2 regions of the Alkalibacillus silvisoli genome follow, and region 1 is predicted to be linked to the other one. Evidence: a T-box and tRNA genes for the amino acid it is inferred to sense, from the RefSeq annotation. Region 1 holds a T-box; the other holds one or more tRNA genes.
What was found. The T-box of region 1 lies ahead of argS (arginine--tRNA ligase). A T-box ahead of a tRNA ligase gene usually reads a tRNA of that ligase, here a tRNA-Arg.
Positions count from the first base shown of each region.

Region 1 (7,855 bases):
TTCTGTATAATAATTGACTTATTTAAATACTGTTAATATAATTTGGTTGGTCAACCAATTAAACAAGGAGGGGAGTCGAATGAGTAAACAGGATAAAAGAAAACTATTGATTGATGCTGCCTACAATGTATTTGTTAAAAAAGGATATCTGAATGCTTCTATAAAGGATATCGCAAATGAAGCAAATATAACAACCGGACTTGTTCATTATTATTTTAAAAATAAAGAGGAACTTTTGCTTTCTGTACAACAGGAAGTCCAAACCTATTACCAAAGGAAATATGACGGACATCCAGGAGACTCAGTAAGCCTGGAGGAAGTTTTACATGAAATTAAAACCAGGGCAGAAAGGAATCCGGATTGGTATCGTTGGAGATATGAAATTTATTCTTTAGGGATAAAAGATAAAGGAGGTCATCTTGAAAAGCAAGTAGAGTCTATTCTAAAAGATGGGAGAAAGAGTCTGTCCGAGCCTATGCAACACATAGTAGGTAATTCTCAAGATGCATATGCACTTTCGAGTATATTATTGGCTTGTTTTGATGGGCTGGCACTACAGAAAATTGTTGATGATCAATTTGATATTGACCAACCATATAGACTATTAACCGAACTTCTTGAGCTTTATATAAATAAGTCTGATTCTGATTGAAGCTTATTAAAATACTATAAATAGAATAAGGATGAAATCATTTGAAAAAAATAGTATTAATTTTATTTGCCTTATTGCTCTTCACTACTTCCCATACTTTTGCAGTTGAAGAGAGTAATACTTCTTATCAAATCAAAACTTTTATGAATAAGGCACTGGAGGAATATAATATTCCTGGTGCTACGTTAGCAGTCGTACATAACGGTAATACTATCTTTCAAGATAGCTGGGGGATAATGAGTGACGGTTCACCTGTCAGTGAAGAAACTTCTTTTCTAATAGGTTCGGTAAGTAAGCCTTTAACATCTCTTGGAATTATGGTGTTAGTAGAAGAAGGAAAAATAAAGCTAGATGAACCAATAGATACTTATATCCCTTGGTTTACCTATCAAACCGATAGTAAAAAATCAATAACAGTACGTCATCTATTAGAACAAACAAGTGGGATTAGTGCTTATGAGGGGCTGAAAGTGACAGATCAACAGGATCGTGATAAAGAAAATGGTATCACTCAAGCTGTTAAAGAACTAAGCGGAGTAAAGTTAAGTCATGATCCTGAAGAGATATATGAATATAACTCAGCCAACTATCTGCTTTTAGGAGCTATTATTGAAGAGGTGTCTAATCAAACATTCTCATCCTTTATGGATAACCGTATATTTTCTCCTCTTGCTATGAAAAACACTACTGCTGACTATGAAAGCGCGATTGAAAAAGGGTTTGTACCCGGTTATCATTCATGGTTTGGCAAACCTGTTAAAGGAGATGGATGGTATGATCATTCGGGAGCGCCGTATGGTTATATGACCTCAACCTCCAGTGACCTTATTAAGTTTATAGAATTCATGCTTTATGGGGGAGAACTAATAAATGAGCAAAGCTTAAAACAATTACGTATGCCACCAGAAAGCGATCAACGATATGGATTAGGCTGGCATTTCTCTAAAAACGATAATAGATATCCCTATCATACTGGTGCAACGTCAGAATATAGATCTGAAATCTTCTTTATGCCTGAAGAAGATCTAGGTGCTGTTCTTTTGACGAATAAATACCATGAATTAGAAGCGGTTGCTTATTTAAGTATGATGGAGGGAATTCGATCCATTATAAAAGGTGAAAAACCAGAGTTAATTCCGCTAAACGTTAGTACCCAGTGGATTGCGCTTAGTGTGATATTGTTATTATCCATTATTTTCTCTATAAGTTTAATTCGTTTGAAACGTAAAAAAAATATAAATAAAATAGTTTGGGTTCCAATTGGTGTTCTTCACGTTTTAATCGCTGTAGGATTCATTCCATTATTTACATTAAGTATGGGGATTTCTTGGAAGACATTAGGTCTTTTTTCTCCGGACCTTGCATTCCTTATACAATGTCTGATAGTCGTGTTGGCAGTTTACGGTCTTTTAATTTTCCTAATTATTGCGATTAAACAAAAGGTCGTCGAAAAAATAGTGAATTGAACAATGTAAACAGATTTCCCCTTTTATTACCAGTTCGATATGGTTAGAAAAGCTACGGAGAGCCTTACCATAAATAGAGGCAAACACGTATTATGTAAGGCGGTCAACCATGGTGAGATGGGTTTAACTCTTGGAAAAATAATTAGGTATTGATTTTTTTTAATTAATGGATATAATAGTCTAAAATACATGTTTAAAATTCAATGACAAAGAGAGTAGTTATTTGTGAAAGCAAAGCGAATCAGGGATGGTGAGAGCCTGGTCAAGGATCAAATAATGAACCGCACTTTGTAGATGCTTGCCTGAACATGAGTAAGTAGGGTGAGTCGGGGTGAACCTCGTTATCAAATTGAGTGGTTTTTAAAAAACAAGTAGAGTGGTACCACGGGCCAATTGAACTCCCGTCTCTTTTCAAAAGAAAAGAGACGGGAGTTTTTAATTTAGGAGGAATTAGAAATGAATTATAAAAATGCTTTTATTGATGTCCTGTATGACCAATTAAAAGATCATTTGGACAAAAGTAAGTTAAATAGCATGATTGAAAAACCAAAATACGACAATATGGGTGATTTGGCGTTTCCTTGTTTTGAATTAGCTAAAATTTTCCGAAAACCTCCTCATGACATTGCACTTGAACTGACAAAGGAAATTACTTTGCCTAACATATTTCAAAATGTTGAAGCAGTAAATGGTTATGTTAATGTTTTTTTAAATAAAGAAGAAGCATCATCTTTAATTGTTAATAAAGTTATTTCGAATAAAGAAAAATATGGGGATATAAACATTGGAAATAAAGAGGTAATCACGATTGACTTTTCATCCCCTAATATTGCTAAACCTTTTTCAATGGGGCACTTACGCTCAACGGTTATTGGAAACGCATTAGCACTAATTTCGGAAAAAGTTGGCTATCGTTCAATCAGAATCAATCATTTGGGTGATTGGGGGACCCAGTTTGGGAAATTAATTGTTGCTTATAAAATGTGGGGGGATGAACAAAAGGTAAAAGAGAATCCGATCAAAGAGCTGTTAAAGTTGTATGTTCGTTTTCATGATGAGGCAGAACAGGATGAAAAATTGAATGATCAAGGGAGACAATGGTTTAAGAAGTTAGAAGATGGGGATGAGGAAGCCTTAGAACTATGGAGATGGTTTAGGGATGAATCATTACAAGAGTTTTCCAAAATATACGAGCTATTAGGAGTGAACTTTGATTCAACTCAAGGGGAAGCATTTTATAATGATAAAATGGATAGTGTGGTTCAGTTATTGGAAGAAAAGAATTTGTTAGAAGAATCTGATGGAGCTAAAGTAGTTGATATAGAAGATGATTTCCCCCCTTGCTTGATCAAGAAAAGAGATGGAACTACTCTTTATGCAACACGTGATTTAGCGGCCGCCATTTACCGTCAAGATACTTACAAATTTGTTAAGTCATTATATATCGTAGGAAATGAACAAACACTTCATTTTAAGCAACTCTTTCTTGTTTTAGATAAGATGGGGTACAAATGGCACGAGGGACTTAAACATGTTTCTTTTGGGATGATGTTAAAAGACGGGAGAAAAATGTCTACACGAAAAGGTAAGGTTGTATTATTAGAAGACGTATTAAATGATGCGATTAATCTTGCTAAGAATAACATTGTAGAGAAGAATCCAACTCTTGCTTCTAAAGAGAATGTTGCTCGTCAAGTTGGGACAGGTGCTGTTATTTTTCATGACTTAAAAAACTACCGTTTAAACGATATTGAATTTTCTTTGGAAGATATGTTGAGATTTGAAGGTGAAACAGGTCCATATGTTCAATACACATATGCACGTGCCTCTTCTATTTTAAGTAAAGGAGATTATCAGGAAAGTAAAGAAAAAGTAAATATAACAGATGTAGAGGCGTGGACAATAATAATAAAATTAAATGAATTTCCAGATGCGATTAAACGTGCTTATGAAGGAAACGATCCTACCCAAATTGCTAAATATGTACTTGAAATTGCAAAAGCATTTAATAAATACTATGGATCTGTTCGTATATTAGATGATCATGATCAAAAACAAGCAAGATTGTCAATTGTACATTCAGTTCAAATTGTCATTGAAGAAGGATTAAGACTTTTAGGAATTGAGGCACCTGACGAAATGTAGTAATGGAAAAAATAGATATTAATAAAAACGAGCTTGTAGTTTCAAGCTCGTTAATTTGTGTTTTGTGCCTCATAAATAACTACGATGAACCGTACCACAAGTGACTGGTAAACAGGTAATAATATTAAAACTTACTAATGAATTAATAAAAAAAGTTTTGTATGATAAAATAGGCGTTATTAATAATGCGTTGAAATGAGGAAACATTATATGAAAAATATTGAAGATGAAATATATTCGTTTGAAGAGTTTGTAAAAAGTATTGACAAAACAAAAAAAATTAACCCTTTCGAAAAAAATTATCAAGTAGTCATAACAGATGTATTGGAAAAATTATTAGTAAATACTGATATTCAAGTGGCTGATGTCTCTGCTAACAAAAATACTGAAATACACAACGGAGACAATTATATTGGGGAGAGTGGTCCTCCAGATTTATTGTTAGTACCCCAAGAGTATCGGCATAATAATAAACATGATGAAGAGAGAAATCCTAAACCAATTGCAGCAATTGAAGTAAAGAACCCTGAAGAACGGAAAAATGTATCAGAATTTGTTGCAAAACTTAAAAATGACCCCATACAACAATTAGCTTCTCACTTAACTAAGAACAAAAAAGTCATAGTTACCGATTGTATTAAGTGGTGTTTTTTTGAAAATAACAATTCAGATAAAAGAGTGGATTTTATGCTTGTGGAAAGCTTTAATTTAAAGGATGACTTTGGAGAATGGAAAGTACCAACCAAAAAAGAAAATGAATTTGTTCAAGAACCGTTAGAAATTGAAAAAGATTACGTTGGAACTGAATGTAAGGAGTGGAATGAACTACAAAACTATATTAGAAAGTGGGTGCTTCAGAACTGAATAGATAGTTTATTAGTTAGAAATTCGATACCTAATATATAATTGAAAACATTAATTGTAATTTCACCTTAATCTAAAAGATTTTATTGATAGAGGATAATTAATATCCTCTATTTTTAATGAGATGTTGCATTGATTGAATATATATATATGACCTCTATCCTGTCAAAAAAGGGGTGTGTTATAATTCTTGTTCTTTTTATTTTGTTTCCAATCATTACAAATCCATATATACCAAGGCTTTTAGACATGTCTAATTTGTTATTTCACTTGTTTTCACTTATAGAGTTTTCTTTTTGTTGCATTTTTGCCGACAAAATGCCGACAAATTCACTTTGTTAATTTTTTCTCAAATATAAAGAAAAATGAAGTTATAATAGATTATTACCTTACTATTATTTAGTAGTTTAGTGCAATATTTTAACATTACAAATGAGTTAAAAATTAAGTCAATAAAGCCTATCCAACAGTTGACTTGGATAGGCTTTATTGACTGGAATTAATATAAAGAGTCTATATGACTATTATCCAAAGTGTTCAGTGACATCTTGGATTTATACCTTAAAAGTATTAGAGAACTAGTTTGATACTTACTTCAAATACTCTTTAATCTATAAGGTCTATATTCATACTTTCAATTAAGAATTTCTCCTCATTATCTATCTTTGAAATAATAGCATTAACATTTTCAGTTACTGAGTTTTCCTCACCAGTTTCAATGAAATTAACTGTTGTTGTCATTGTAGCACTATACTCATATCTATTGCTTGATATTTGTTTAACAGATTCATCTTCAAAATCCATAGATAAATTTTCATATGTGTTTAAATTCAGACAGCAATCTTTTAAGTCATCAATGATTCCATCAAAATCATGATAACTATCAACTACGGCTTGTTCAAATTCTTCTTCATTATGTGCTAAATACATTTCATAGTGTCTAATAAGCAATGACCGTGCTGTATCTATCATTTCATCCTCTGATAGTTCTTCATCACCAATTACTTCATCAACAGCATCTTGATATTCATCTACGGCATTGCGTTCTTCATCTTCATCCTCTTCTTCAATAATTTCTTCATTTTCGTCTTCTTTCTCTTCTTCAGCTACAGTTTCTTCAGTATTTGTTACGTCATCCTCTTCTTGGGTCGAATCATTACTGTTCCCAAAAATCATAAAACTACTAATTCCTAGTATAGTCACAATTAGAATTATAAGGGAAAGTGTTATTTTTTTATTCATTTTAATCCCTCCAAAAACGTGTATGATAACTCATAAAGCCTTAATCTATACGCTCTATGTTCATGCTTTCAATTAAAAACTTTTCTTCATCATCTAGTGTTGAAATAATAGCACTAACATTTTCAGTGACTTCGCTTTCTTCACCAGTTTCGATAAAATTAAGTGTGGATGTCATTGTGGTACTATATTCATATCTATTACTTGATATTTGTTTAACAGATTCGTCTTCAAAATCCATAGATAAATTTTCATATGTGTTTAAATTCAGACAGCAATCTTTTAAGTCATCAATGACTCCATCAAAATCATGATAACTATCAGCTATAGCTTGTTCAAATTCTTCTTCATTATGTGCTAAATACATTTCATAGGTTCTAGTAAGCAAAGACTGTGCTGTATCTATCATTTCATCCTCTGATAGTTCTTCATCACCAATTGCTTCATCAACAGCATCTTGATACTCATCTACGGCATTGCGTTCTTCATCTTCATCCTCTTCTTCAATAATTTCTTCATTCTCGTCTTCTTTCTCTTCTTCATTTGCAGTATCACTATTTCCAAAAACAATAAATCCAGTAACACTTAGTGAAACAACAATTAGTATACTCAAAATTAATAATAACTTTTTATTCATTTTAATAACCTCCTATTTTTTCGATTTAGTAAAGCTTTATTACATAATTGTAAAATATAAATACACTTAATCAAGCCTTTCACCATACATATTATCAAATAGGAACTCATCATCCTTATCTTTTTTTGAAATAACAGATGTAAAATTTTCCGTGATTTCATACTGCTCACCAGTTTCAATATCATCAATAGTCCAAATTATTGTTGCTGTATATTCGAATCTATTGACACCAGTCTGGAAAACAGTTTCATCAGTGAATTCAATATCTAAGTTTTCATATGTTTCGGGTTCGTAACAACAGTTGAATAAATCATCTAATACATCCTCTGGATAACGATAGCTATCTACTAATGCTTGTTCGAACTCTTCTTCATTACTCGCTAAATATAATTCGTGATGTCTTCCTAAAAGAGATTGTCCTGTGTTAATCATTTCATCCTCTGATAGTTCTTCATCACCAATTACTTCATCAACAGCATCTTGATACTCATCTACGGCATTGCGTTCTTCATCTTCATCCTCTTCTTCAATAATTTCTTCATTCTCGTCTTCTTTATCTTCTTCATTTGCAGTATCACTATTTCCAAAAACAATAAATCCAGTAACACTTAGTGAAATAACAATTAATGCACTCAAAATTATTAATAAGTTTTTATTAATTTTAATAACCTCCTATTATTTTTGTTTTTTATACAATATTTTTCTCGAGTGACTTGAGAAGGTGTTTGGAAAAAGAGATGGCACACATTTACCATAATACGACAAAAATCTTACAAAAATCTTACACAATTTAGGGTTTTATGGTACTTTAGTTATAGTGAGGACTAATAAGTGTATTTGTTTCTACTTAGA
Region 1 covers NZ_BAAACZ010000025.1:10,575-18,429, forward strand. Annotated here, with positions in the region: gene ABDZ63_RS13280 (TetR/AcrR family transcriptional regulator) at 80-652, shown strand; gene ABDZ63_RS13285 (serine hydrolase domain-containing protein) at 694-2,118, shown strand; T-box leader at 2,313-2,530, shown strand; gene argS (arginine--tRNA ligase) at 2,575-4,263, shown strand; gene ABDZ63_RS13295 (hypothetical protein) at 4,474-5,127, shown strand; gene ABDZ63_RS13300 (hypothetical protein) at 5,734-6,369, opposite strand; gene ABDZ63_RS13305 (hypothetical protein) at 6,410-7,003, opposite strand; gene ABDZ63_RS13310 (hypothetical protein) at 7,070-7,639, opposite strand.

Region 2 (7,855 bases), on a different contig from region 1:
GCATTTTCAACAATAGTCTGTACCGTAAGTAATGGGATACTAAACTCTTTAACATTATCGATATTCCAACTGACTTTTATTTTTTCACCAAATCTTACTTGTTCAATGTATACATAGGAACGAACAATTGAGAGTTCTTCTTCGACCGAGACTAATTCATTATAAGCAGAGAAGTTAAATTTAACTCTAAGAAGTTCACCAAATTCCTCAATTAAAGTTTTCATCTTTTCTATGTCCATATTACTTAATGCGCTTATTGTATTCAATGTATTAAAGATGAAATGAGGTTGAATTTGAGCTTGCAGCCATTTTGATTCTAATTTCAACTGTTTTTCTGTGGATTTTTTTATGTTAACTAAACTGCGAACTCTAGCCCTTAATTCCTTTGCATTAACAGGTTTGGATATATAATCATTTGCTCCAACATTAAAACCCGTTACAACGTCTTTTGGATTGCTTCTTGCAGTTAGTAATAGAATTGGTAATTCTGCTTTGTTAAATTGTTCCCGAACTTTAGTTGTTAAGTCATAACCTGATAGGTCTGGCATCATGACATCCAAAATTAGAAGATCCCATTCTTTCATGTTCAATTCACTTAGTAATTCACGACTATGTTGAACACTAGTAAGTTCATAGTTTTCTTCTGAAAGCACTGATTCTATAACGTTTATATTAATTAAGTCATCATCTATAATTAAAATATTTGCATCTTTATAAGAAGATTGATCATTTTGTTTTAATTGTTCAGAGTTCGTGTTAAGTGGGTTTGAATTTAACGTTAAAGTTGGTTCTCTACTGAGTTCATATGGTTTTTCATGACTAACACTTAAAGTAAAAGATATCTCAGTCCCAACACCAGGTCTAGAACAACCATAAATGTGCCCACCATGTAACTCTACCAATTCCTTACTAACACTCAACCCAAGTCCAACACCACCTTCTGAGTTGTTAATATTGTTCTCCCCTTGCATGTATGGTTGAAACATTTCATCAAAGGCTTCTGCGTTCATTCCATCCCCAGTATCTTTGACAGTAACAATTATTTTTTGCTGATCTTCACTAGCACTGAGTGAAATTTCACCTTCTTTTGTAAATTTAACTGCATTATGAATTAAATTATAAAGAATTTGTAAAACTCTATTTTCATCTGCATTTACTGGAGGTAAGTCGCTTTGAATTTCATTTTTTAAGGTGACTTTGTTTTCATGCGTCATATAATAGAACATATCTAATACACCAGTAGCAATGGACTGGAGATAAAATGACTTTTGACGTATAGTGGGTTTCGTTATTTTCAGATTTGCCATTTCAAATAAATCATCTAACAGGAAAGATAATCTATTCCCGACCATTATTACTGTTTCTAATTCTTTTTGACTTTTTTTGATCAAAGACACCTTTATTTCTATCTAGAGTGGTCTGTGTTAAATTCAATATACCATGAAGAGGATTTCGTAATTCATGTGAAGTCCTAGCTAGAAACTCATCTTTTTCTTCGCTAACATTCTTTAACCTAGAAGCTTGTTCTTTTGACTTGTTATACATATTGAAATACCTAATAAACCACATAATTGTGAAACACCCAATCATTATAATTAAGTCGATTGGATAAAAGAACACATTAACTCCAAGACTATTCCAAACTCCCCACCAAATATAACTGTTTAGTAAAGCCAACAATGCATACACAATCCATACTGTGTCTTCTCTTTGCAAACTCTGAACTTTGAACATACTGATTATTACTAAAACGAGTGTCACTATGAGTAATGCATTAAAAACATCCTGAATTTGAAATAAATCGATTAATGGAAGAGTTAAGATAGCAATTAGTGAAACTACACAAATAGTAAGAACTACTGTATGTATTATTTTCTGAGACTTGCCGAATGACCCTTTCACAATCATCCACAGTGAGAAGATCATACCAGTGGATGCTAAGTTAGCAACTCTTATATTCCATGCATAATCAAGTTGGAACCAATATGTTATTAGCTTTTCATCACTTCCAAGAGAATGAGTCACAATCGCACAAAGAAGCAAAAATGAAGCATTAATATAAGTTCCGTTCCGTTCATTAACAAAAAATAGACCAATCGCAAAGGTAGTATATATGAGAAAAGCGACCATAACAATTAATTGCATTGAATATGATATAAGGTTTTCTGACCTAACTTGAGAACTTTCCCCAAATTTAATGGAACGAGCAATTGCTCCTTCACTCGAGTCAAGGTAATTAGTCGCTTGTAACATTATTTCAATTACACCATCGTCATCTGCTGTGAAAGAAGCTGTATATGGTATGTTTTTTGCAAGATATTGACTCTCGCTTTCAGATACTTGTCCAGATTGATCTATCAACCTACCATTAACATATAACTCTGAAGCATTCCTGACACTAGGAACTACAAGACTAAATACATCGTCATCGTTTTCTTCAACAATAATTCTCAATTTATATGTACCATAGTAATCAAGCGAACCATTTGACTTACGATCATTCCAATCACCAGGAACATCAACTAAGTTGAAATCACCCCATGTTTCTGTTTGACCACTGGTAGCTAACTTACCGGGGAAAAACCTCCATTCACCATCAAGGGCAATTGTTTCACTTGATAAACCCTCCCAACCTCTTAAATCTAACTCTCCTTCGCTAATTAATGGTTGACCATCAACATCATTATGAAATACTGCTAGCCAACCAAGCCTTAAAGCAGACAATAAAATTATAAATAACACCACTAATAGTATTAGTTTTTTTCTATTAATATATTGATGAGGCATTTGGCAAATACTCCTTATATCTTGTGTAGTAAATTAAGTTGTTACAACCAAAAACTACGTAAATTAACACGTTAAATTTCAAGTTCATTATAACTAATGATAGATTATAAATAACCTTTTTCAACCATATACTTCAAGAAATGTACAATATTTTAATTAACCCATCAGATAAAGTATTGATTAATGCCGCGAAGACATATAGGTCGCTAGGACAAACCAATAAAAATTAAAAAATCGTGGAGTCACCATTATATTGAATGGTGACTCCACGATTAATCTACGAAAATTTTATATGCTTATAACCACAGTTTATGCTTCGAAAATTGCGGTGTTTAATGAAACTAATATTGTAGCAACTATGATGTTGGTCAAGCCTTCTTCGTTAGAAATCGTCACTCTTTTTTTAAATAATGGTTCTTTCTAAGAGAAGCCTTTATATTTCCTATATTATTTTTATGATCATCAAGTAATGTCGCTTTTTCAATATGACATTGGCTAGTTATAATAGACAAGGGGGGGCGATAGTGGAGGGACTGTATTTAATTCCACAACTAACTCATTAATGGGTCTACATTCTGGTGGTAATACCGTTGATAGTGTAAATTATGGCAGGTATTCTACCCTGATCATTCTTTCCTCATTTTTTTCTTTGCGATCCCATTCATTTTTTTTCATCTGCTTCTTTACATCTGCTCCACCAAAGTCATTTACATTCCATGAAAGTATTTTAAGATTGTTAATGTTAGAAACCTCCCTCTATAAATCTACTTTTATATGTAGACATCACTTATTTTCACTGACTTATTTGACTTAAATTAGCTTCAACCCTTGCGTAATGTTTATGGTCTCTAAGTCATTTAGTAACTTATCAAAGATTATAAGTTTGTCTTTCAAACTATTACATACTTAGAGCCTCATATTTTTCTTATAATCATTCAGAAAATCCAATTATTAAACAGGCTTACTAATGAAGAAAAATGGATATATCGAGTGCGGAAAGAGAAAGTAGAATGCAAATTCAAAAGAATTGCATGGGCTGAGTTATTGTCGTTTGTGAGGGAAGGAAAATGTTCTAGAGCAAGCGCTTATGACAGCTGCTTGTGGGAACATGAAGAAGATTGCCCTCCACCTAGACCGTGTGGTCTAGGTGGAGGAGAGTCTTTTCATCTTAATTTATCATTTACTTAGTACCTTATTAAAAAATCACTCAACTACAATTGAAAAAGCTTGTAGAAAAACATGGAGGTTTCCCTATAAGCTGAAAAGCGCGACTTGAAGTCGCGCTTTTCTTACTCTTTGTGATTTCCTTTTTGAACTTTAGAGCTCAATACAAAATATGAAAAAATCACAATAGCAAATAAAATCATACCAACATTATAAGGAATTAAATCAAACAACGATACTATAAAAAAGCATAAAGCAAGAACCGTTATAATAATTCTTAGTTTCAAAAGAGACATTTTCAACACCCATTCTATTGAAATCCTGCAGCTCTAATTGAAAAGGGCGGCGCTAAATTCAAATACGAAGCTTCAAACCAAATACCACCTGGCACTTGAGTCCCTATAACTCCAAGAGTAGCTAAAACTTTCGATACAAGTGGTTCAGGAATCCAAATTCCACCAATCGCTAAACCACCGGCCAGGGTATTAACTGTTGATTTTGATAAGTAAACTCTAACGCCCCACCAATAAATCTCAATGTCATTTACGCCTTCCGTATAAAAAAGACCAACTTCAGATTCTTCTACTTGTTCTCCTGGAGCAAAAACATTCTCCTGGGATGCTTCTGAACTATTTTTAATAACCTTGTTAGCTTCATTAACTGCGGCTTTTAATAGTCCATATTCTTTACCATGAAGCTCATCTTTAGCCTCATCTTTTACTTCATACACTAAACTTTCTTCATCAAGTGTAACATACTGATCAAGCATTCTTCCGTATAAGAAATTATTTGTTGCGCAGTATTTAGTCTACCGCACATTGTTATAATAGAAATTTCCATATTTTTAATTACTATTTCGTTACCCAAATAGTCTTTCTTAACTTATTTTAGCATTAAAGCATTATTTACCTTCAAAACAGTGCACAAAAAATGTTTAAAATTCAACATACAATAAATTCAGGGTAAAAAAAGTGTAAAATAAAATAAAAAGCAACCATTTTGAACATTTTTCTCCAACATAAATAAAAATGACTGAACCCACTCACACCAATGTCTAAGTAGGTTTCAGTCATGTTCAGTCTTATACAATATAATACTCAAAACGCCCTCGAAGGGAATCGAACCCCTATCGCAAGAACCGGAATCTTGTGTGTTATCCGTTACACCACGAGGGCAAATGCATTCATAATGCATTAGTTATTATACTTCCTCACCGTTAAAATTTCAAGATAACATCAATTATAGTAAGATGATCAGATATGTTTAAATTATATTTTCAATGGGAAGATTGAAAATGGTAAAAGGTTCATGTTTTTTGTTTGACCTTCCTTGACCAAACAGGTATGATAAAACTATGAAAATAATAAAATTCGTAATAAGGAGTGACGTGAAATGAATTTAATTCCTACAGTCATTGAACAAACTAATCGCGGTGAACGTGCTTATGATATCTACTCTCGTCTGTTAAAAGACCGTATTATCATGCTAGGTGGTCCAGTTGATGATAACATTGCGAACTCAGTGGTGGCACAAATGTTATTCTTAGCTGCTGAAGACCCAGATAAAGATATCTCATTATACATCAACTCTCCAGGTGGTTCAATTACAGCTGGTATGGCCATTTACGATACGATGCAATTCATTAAGCCAAACGTTTCAACTATTTGTGTTGGTATGGCTGCTTCAATGGGTGCATTCTTACTAGCAGCTGGTGAGCCTGGTAAACGTTATGGACTTCCTAATAGTGAAGTGATGATTCACCAGCCATTAGGTGGTACTCAAGGTCAGGCATCTGACATTCAAATTCATGCTAAGCGTATTGTTGAAATGCGTGAGAAGCTAAACCATATTCTTTCAGAGCGTACTGGTCAGCCATATGAAATCGTTGAACGCGACACAGATCGTGACAACTTCATGTCTGCTGAAGAAGCTAAAAAGTATGGCTTAATTGACGACGTTATGCAGAAGTAATTCCAATCATTTAACTACACTCCCTTATGTTTTACACATGAGGGAGTTTTTTGTGTTAGTTTATTCTTAGTAAATGACATGATACTATGGTTAGATGATATGAAGGAGTGAGACAACAATGAACTTAGAGACTCAACTGCCCAATCAAATTCAACAAATGATTGATGAACATAAAAATAAAAACGAAACAGCTTTCGACCATTTAATCACAGAAGGTGGCTATATTCCTTATGACTTTGATCTATTAACAGATGCTGTCGTTGCTTTATCACAGGGTAAAAATATTTTACTAAAAGGCCCCACTGGTTCGGGTAAGACTAAACTAGCTGAAACGTTATCCAATCTTTTTAACCAGCCGATGTTCAGTGTGAACTGTTCTGTTGATTTAGATGCGGAAAGTTTTTTAGGTTTTAAAACAATTAATTATGATCAGGAAGGGCAACAACAAATTGATTTCATTCCAGGTCCGCTCGTCCAATCCATGGAGAATGGGCATTTCTTATACATTGATGAGGTCAATATGGCAAAGCCTGAAACGCTTCCTTTAATTAATGGTGCGCTTGATTATCGTAGAACGCTCACTAACCCATTAACTAATGAACTAATTCAGGCAAAAGAAGGGTTTACAGTAATCGCGGCGATTAATGAAGGGTATATTGGTACGACTCGTTTAAACGAAGCGCTTAAAAACCGCTTCATCGTTTTCGATGTTTCTTATATTGAAGGAGAGCAACTAAAACAATTAATCGAAAACAACACGAATTTAAATGACGAGCAGTTAACGGCTCAGTTCATACAATTATCGACTGATTTAATTGAAGCGGCTGAACAAGGTAAGATTTCTGAAGATGGGGCAAGTATTCGAGCTTTACTTGATGCTTGTGATTTGACTTCTTTCATTCCACCGAAAAGGGCAATCACACGAGCTATTACAGATAAACTAGAAGATGACCGGGAAAAAGAAGTTGTTAAAAATCTTGCCGATACACTGTTTGAATGAGGTGTTTTAAGTGAAGTTTAATGACAAAGTGATCGACACACGTCTCTTAGCTGAGTTGAAGGATCTCGTTAATATTCTTTCAAAACAACCTAATTTGGAGTTTGATTATCATTTTGGTGCCACTATTCATATAGATAAACGCCAAATTACAGCAAGTCATTTTTGGGACCATCGAAATGAAGAGACTCGAGTGCTTGGATATAAGACTGATATTTTATTACGCGTTTTAGGCACACTTCACCATACCTCTATTGCAGAATGGATGAAACTAAAAGAAGCAGTAGATCAAAGTTCGCTTTCTTATTTTTGTGAGCAACTATTTACTGTGTTAGAAGATATTAGGCTTGAGGAATCGATTCGAAAAAAACGCCGTGGTACGATTAATTGGTTTCACCACAGGTTAAAGGCATATCGCCACTATTTTAAAACCCAGCTTAATGCAAATATTACGCGAAGTTACGCAACTGACGAACTATTTTGCATGATTTATTTAACTGTTACATCTAATTCACCATTTCATTCATTTGAATTTGCGAGTGAAAAGCAAATCAACACTTTAGAACGATTAAGACCCTTACTAGAACAAGTTTATGAAGCCAAATCAACAAAAGACATCGCAAACTTAACGCTCACTATCAAAGAAGTTTTAGAAGAAGATTATGATGATATGATTAATCGGTATTTCGTCTATCCTATTCAACATCAATCTGTCCTTAACGAAGACAAGGTGATTGATGAATTAAAGCGAGTTGACCCTTTAAATAATGATGATCAAGAAGACCTTCATGATGAAGATGAAGCGATTAATGAAACCTTCTCAACGTGGCATCGTGAAAATGAGAATAACGACCGAAACCAAAGCTTTATGCAATTTGAGCTCGAACAAGGAACAAAAACGAGTTTAATCGGTGATGGTGCTCGCCAGACTGAAGA
Region 2 covers NZ_BAAACZ010000014.1:39,379-47,233, forward strand. Annotated here, with positions in the region: gene ABDZ63_RS09135 (ATP-binding protein) at 1-1,391, opposite strand, end outside; gene ABDZ63_RS09140 (histidine kinase dimerization/phospho-acceptor domain-containing protein) at 1,339-2,787, opposite strand; partial or broken gene ABDZ63_RS15840 (transposase) at 3,739-3,934, shown strand; gene ABDZ63_RS09145 (hypothetical protein) at 4,262-4,720, opposite strand; tRNA gene ABDZ63_RS09150 (tRNA-Arg) at 5,055-5,126, opposite strand; gene clpP (ATP-dependent Clp endopeptidase proteolytic subunit ClpP) at 5,344-5,922, shown strand; gene ABDZ63_RS09160 (ATP-binding protein) at 6,041-6,922, shown strand; gene ABDZ63_RS09165 (vWA domain-containing protein) at 6,933-7,855, shown strand, end outside.
Region 2: it encodes a tRNA-Arg, which carries the amino acid that the T-box ahead of argS (arginine--tRNA ligase) is inferred to sense. The anticodon was not compared.